2 linked regions of the Puniceicoccus vermicola genome follow. Each later gene encodes a partner of the first gene's protein in a complex. Links are inferred from orthologs where the notes say so. Each region holds a gene or a part of one and is shown on either strand. Other genes may lie near its edges.

What was found. Proteins that work in one complex are often made in the same cells at the same time.
Region 2: the proteins of accD (region 1) and H5P30_RS20410 are in contact, whole or in part, in a solved structure (PDB 8UXZ), measured with the Escherichia coli proteins. The link is inferred for Puniceicoccus vermicola from one-to-one orthologs.

What each region holds. Positions count from the first base shown.
Region 1 is NZ_JACHVA010000138.1:22,271-25,134, reverse strand. It holds accD (acetyl-CoA carboxylase, carboxyltransferase subunit beta), read right to left. Parts: upstream 1,936-2,864; coding sequence 1,066-1,935; downstream 1-1,065. Other genes in the region: truA (tRNA pseudouridine(38-40) synthase TruA), read right to left, coding at 2,741-2,864; H5P30_RS19630 (ComF family protein), read right to left, coding at 1,999-2,754; H5P30_RS19640 (hypothetical protein), read left to right, coding at 431-826; H5P30_RS19645 (fumarylacetoacetate hydrolase family protein), read right to left, coding at 1-326.
Region 2 is NZ_JACHVA010000139.1:19,848-22,776, forward strand. It holds H5P30_RS20410 (acetyl-CoA carboxylase carboxyltransferase subunit alpha), read right to left. Parts: upstream 1,984-2,929; coding sequence 1,018-1,983; downstream 1-1,017. Other genes in the region: glgA (glycogen synthase), read right to left, coding at 1-999; H5P30_RS20415 (DUF1015 domain-containing protein), read right to left, coding at 2,053-2,929. UniProt on the Escherichia coli protein: Component of the acetyl coenzyme A carboxylase (ACC) complex. First, biotin carboxylase catalyzes the carboxylation of biotin on its carrier protein (BCCP) and then the CO(2) group is transferred by the carboxyltransferase to acetyl-CoA to form malonyl-CoA.

The DNA.
Region 1 (2,864 bases):
TCAGCTTCGTAGTCGACGGTCTGGGTGACGGATTCGTCAGGGAGGATAATCGGCTTTTCCGGGTGCTGCAGGGCGGTTGGGGATTTCATGAAGACGACAGGAAACTCCGGCACTTTTTTCCCGGTCTCTTCGGCGTGGGCCCGGTAGTTGAGTCCGATACAGTAGATGGTCGGGGGAACGAGCGGGGTGAGGAGTGAGCCTTCGATCGCTTCTCCCGTATCGTGTAGATCTCCGAAGAGGTCTCCTTCGAGTCGGGAAAATCCTCCCCCGGCGTGTTGAACTGCATAAGTCGGGCCGCCGACCGTAAGGATTCTCGCGATTCTCATAACGCAAAACTGACGCCATCCCGCCGGGCTTTCAAACATCTTTGCTCAGGGACGAGTTTCGCACTCAAGCTTGCCGCAGGGAGGAATTCGCATAGGATCAGTTTATGAGCTACGGAGATCCGCACACCGAACTGCAACAGAAGCAAATTCTGAAGGAGCTGAAAACGTCTTCGGGTGACACCTTTGACGGGGATCAGTCGGGGATGTCGGAGCGTCAGTGGCTGGAGGAGGAGAAGCAGAGCCTCGGAGACTGGCGGATGCGTCTTTGTCTCCCGCTGGTCGGGTTTGGTCTGTTTGTTCAGATCATCGGGTTTGAGACCGTCCGTCGGGTCCAGGAAAACTCCGAAGGGAGCTCTCGAGGATTTCTGAATTCATTCTCGTTTTCCTCAATCTTCTGCATTGGATTCGGTCTCTGCCTGTTTGCGGTCGCCGCGGTGATCTTTGCGAAGAATTCGAAGAGGATCCGGAAGTTGCAGGAGCGGCTGGAAGCTTTGGGTTGAGGACTGGGTTTCAGCGTATCCCCTGAGAGGCTCGCGAAGAGTTGACGCTCCGCGCGGAGGGGAAGGAGGTCTCCCCCGAGATGAAGGGATCCTTTGGAGGAATCCTCACAGGCTGGCAGCCTGTGGTACTTTTCCTCGGCTGGCCTGTTCAGCGGCTAGAACTTTTCGGAGGGTTGGTTCGCCCTGTGATGAACGCACAGGCTGGCAGCCTGTGGTACGCTTTTTCTCTGAAGCCTTTTTTAGGAGGCGGCGGTCTCTTCGAGCTTCCGGCCGGTGAAGGCGGTGAGGAAGTGGGTGAGACGGGCCTTCATCTCTAGACGGGGGATGATTTGGTCAATCAGCCCGTGATCGAGAAGGAATTCGGAGGTTTGGAAGCCGGGCGGTAGGTCTTGCTGCGTGGTTTCCTTGATGACGCGAGGACCGGCAAAACCGACTAGGGCTGCGGGTTCAGCGACGATCAGGTCTCCCAATGAGGCGAAGCTGGCCATGACGCCAGCCATCGTGGGATTGGTCAGGATAGAAATGTAGGGCAGGCGGGCTTCGGCGAGTCTGCCGAGAGCGGCGCTGGTCTTGGCCATTTGCATGAGGCTGAGAATCCCTTCGTACATGCGGGCTCCACCGGATGTGGAGACGATAATGACCGGGGTTTTCTCATCGAGCCCACGTTCAATCGCACGGGTGATCTTTTCTCCGACTACCGAACCCATGGAGGCACCAAGGAAACGGAAATCCATGACGGCCAGGTTCACCGGAATCCCGGAGAGTTCACCGTGACCCGAGAGAACGGCGTCCTTCAGCTGAGTCTTTTTCTGATACTGCTCCAGCTTCTCCGGATAGGAGGAGGAGGGGCCACGGAACTGAAGAGGATCGACCGATACCAGATCGTTGTCTTTTTCTTCCCAGGTCCCCTCGTCGATCAGAGAATCAATGCGGGCTGGCGCGGGAAGTGGAAAGTGGTAGCCGCTCTTGGGCACCACCATCAGGTTCTGCTCGAGCTCCTTATTATAGATGATTTCGCCGGATTTTGGACATTTCGTCCACAGCCCCTTGGGGATGTCCTTGCGATTAACGGTGACTCGGGAATAGTTCGGTTTGCTGAAAAGTGCCATGTATTAGGGAAAGGATTAACTTACTACGCTAGACGACGGCGGCTTTTCGAGGCGAGGAATTTTTTATCCATGTGCAAAGGCAGCGACATCAATTTGCCGAATTCCCGCTTTGTTAAGGATTTGAGCACAGGTATTGAGAGTCGCTCCGGTGGTGAAAACGTCGTCAAAGATGAGGCAGCGAGTCTGAGAATCGGGGATCTCTGCGTTGGGAGCGATCCCAAAGGCTCCTTTCACGCGTTTCATCCGCTCCTGCCGATCGGCCCGCGTCTGTGAATCGTTGTCGACGAGCCTTTGAAGCAGTGGACGGATATTGAGTCCTCCGGGCACATGGGGTTCGAGGTGACGGAGAATCTCTTCGGTCTGGTTAAAGCCCCTCTTCCGGAGTTTTCTCGGGTGGAGGGGGACTGGGACGATCACCGCATCCTGAATAAATTCGAGGAAGCCGGGGGCCTTGGCGAGAAGGAGGGCGATGTCCGGGGCCAGATAGGCCTTCTTGCGATATTTAAAGGAGTGAAGAATTGTCCGAGTATCCCGTTTGAGAAGGTAGCCACAGCGGCCTTGGCGGAAAACGGGGCGCAGGTTTTCGCAATGTTGGCAGACGGGGCTCTCTTCAATATCGCCGAAGAACGGGTGCCCACAGACGGGGCAGCGGGGATCGCGGATGACGGGCAAGCGGCGGGAAACCCAGTCGGTCAGGTAGAGAAACTCGCCGTCGCCGAGGGGTTCTCCGGAAAGGAGGCAATTGCGGGGATAGAAGAGGTCCAGCAGAGACTTGGCCCAGTGGGAGAAGGCGGATTTCTGGAGCTTAGGAGAGGTCATCCTCCTCATAGAATACCTCGTCGAGAAAGAGACCGCAGGCGGGAGCGGTATGGACCTCGGGAGTCCGTTGCTTTTCTTCGAGGAGGGCCCCGATTCGCGCGGGGGCAAGT
Region 2 (2,929 bases), on another replicon or contig:
GAGCGGAACAAGGTGTCCGGTTTCGCCATGGACGACCACCTCCGGAATCCCTCCCACCGAGGCCGCGACAACCGGGGTTTCGCAGGCCATCGCTTCGAGGTTAATGATGCCGAAGGGTTCGTAAATCGAAGGGCAGCAGAAGAGGGCGGCGTGAGAGTAGACTTGGATCATCTGGTCCCGGGGGAGCATCTTCTCGATCCAGACCAAGTGCTCGCGTTCAGTGGCGGCACGGCCGAAGGCTTCCTTCATCTCGGCAGCGATTTCCGGTGTGTCCGGCGCACCCGCACAGAGGACCACCTGAATCTCGGGATCCAAATATTTCAGGGCGTTGACGAGGTGGATGATCCCCTTTTGCCGGGTGATTCGGCCGACAAAGAGCACGTAGGGGCGGTTCGGGTCGATGCCGTTGGCGGTGAGGGCGTCGCTCTCCGAGACTTTATGATATTCCTCCGTGTCGATGCCGTTGTAGATGACCTTGATTTTGCCGGTGTCGACCCGGAAGTTGCGGAGAACATCGTCGCGGGTGCCTTTGGAGACGGCGATGATCGAATCGGCCATCTCGATCGCGGTGCGTTCCACCCAGAGGGAGAAATCATAACCGCCTCCGAGCTGCTCTCGTTTCCAAGGGCGGAGAGGCTCCAGGGAGTGGATCGTAACTACGAGCGGGATACCGTAGTTCAGTTTCGCGAAAATCCCGCCGAGGTGAGTATACCACGTGTGGCAGTGGACAACGTCAGCATCAATGCCTGCCTGGTTGAAACCGAGGCAGCGCTGCGATGAATCGAGAATCGATTTGAGGTTTGGAGGGAACTTCATGTCCCCGCTGATCCCCGGAAAGCCCTGCACCTGAAGATTGCCCGAATCGATGTTTTGATCACCAAAGCAGCGCACGTCGACCTCGATGTGCGAGGCGAGGTGACGACTCAGGTAATCGACGTGAACGCCAGCTCCTCCATAAACGTTCGGGGGATATTCGTTTGTGAGGAGGAGGGTTTTCATTGTCGGGGCTAGCGTATTCTATTGCTCGGAATAAACGCCCAGCTTGCGGAATCGGTCGTAACGATGCTGGAGCAGATTTTCGGTTTTCATCTTTCCGAACTTGTTCAAATGGCGCCCGATGGCCGTGCGCAGGCTCTCGGAGGTCTCCTTCGGGTCGGATTGAGCTCCGCCGAAGGGTTCCGGGATGACTTCATCGACGACTCCGTGTTCGAGGAGCGATTTTCCACTGAGACCGAGGGCCTCGGCGGCTTCCGGGGCAAATTTGCGATCCTTCCAGAGGATGGCGGCGCAGCCCTCTGGAGAGATGACGGAATAGTAGGCGTTCTCAAGGATGAGGACGGAGTCCGCCAAGGCGACACCCAAGGCGCCACCGGAACCTCCTTCACCGATGACGATCGCGATGATCGGCACCTTGAAGAGGCTCATTTCCCGGATGTTTACTGCGATCGCTTCTGCGACGTGGCGCTCCTCGGCACCGATCCCGGGGAAAGCCCCCGGAGTGTCGATGAGGGAGATGATCGGCATGTCGAACTTTTCCGCCATCCGCATGAGACGCAAGGCCTTGCGGTAACCTTCCGGATGCGGACACCCGAAATTGCGGCGTAGGTTGCCTTTTGTGTCGCGCCCCTTCTGCTGGCCGATGACCATGACGGGACGACCGTTGAAGAAGGCTGGACCACCGACAAAGGCCGGATCGTCTTTGAAAAGGCGATCGCCGTGGATTTCCTCGAATCCGGTGAAGATGTTGGCGATGTGGTCGAGGGAGGTCGGACGCTTGGGGTGGCGGGCCAGTTGCACCCGCTGCCAAACGGTCAGACCAGAGTAGACCTCACGTTTGGTCTTCTCGATCTTTCCTTCGATCGCCTGAATTTCTTCAGACACATCCATGTTGCTCTGCTCGGAGGTTTCCTGCAGGCGCCGTAGCTGGCCTTCGAGTTCGCGGAGGGGTTTCTCGAATTCCAGAGTAAACTCGGACTTTTCCATAAAAAGAGCTAAAGGGTCGGTTTTCGTGGTGTCAATGGGGATGGCGTCGCTTCCTCGCCCCCATTTCGGTCAAATGTCAAAGGTGTGAATCGCAAATCCGGAACGGAGTTTCGGCTCAAACCATGTGCTCTTTGGCGGCATGACCGCATCGGCGTCCGCAATATCCATTAGTTGTTCGACAAGAACTGGATAGAGGCTGAAGGCAATGCCAGCCTTGCCGTCGTCGACCCGTTGCTCGAGGAAACCAGTGCCCCGGATTCCGCCAACGAACTCGATACGCTCGTCGGTGCGGGGATCGCCGATTCCGAAAATGGGATCGAGGATGCGGTCTTGAAGCAGGCTAACGTCGAGAGAAGAGACGGGGTCCGCGCCCTCCTCGGGCTCAAGACGGATGCCGTACCATTTTCCGCCAAGATAAAAACGAATCTCACGCGGTTCGGTGGGCTCGGCGTCGGCGTCGGCACGGACCTCGGCCACGGCTCCAATCTTGTCGAGGATTTCCTCGTCGGAGAGGCCATTCTTGTCGAGGACTAGGCGATTGTAGGCGAGGATCTTCAGCTCTTGAGCTGGAAACAATACGGAGAGAAACCAGTTGTAGTCTTCTTCGCCAGTATGGTTCGGATTCGCCTCGCGGGATTCGCGGCCGACTCGTGCGGCACTAGCGGCGCGGTGGTGCCCGTCGGCAATGTAGAAAGCGCCCACATTCTTGAAGGCTTCGACAAATTCGCTACCGCCCGGAACCCGCCAGACCGTGTGCTGAATGCCATCCGGTGCCGTTAGGTCGTAGAGGGGAGTTTCGCGGCAATGTGCATCGACGAGGGAGTGAATCCGAGCGTCGTCGCGGAAGGTAAGGAAAACCGGCCCGGCATTGGCACCCATTTCCTTGGTGAGACGAGTGCGGTCATTTTCCTTGGCGACCCGAGTCCTCTCGTGACGCTTGATCTTT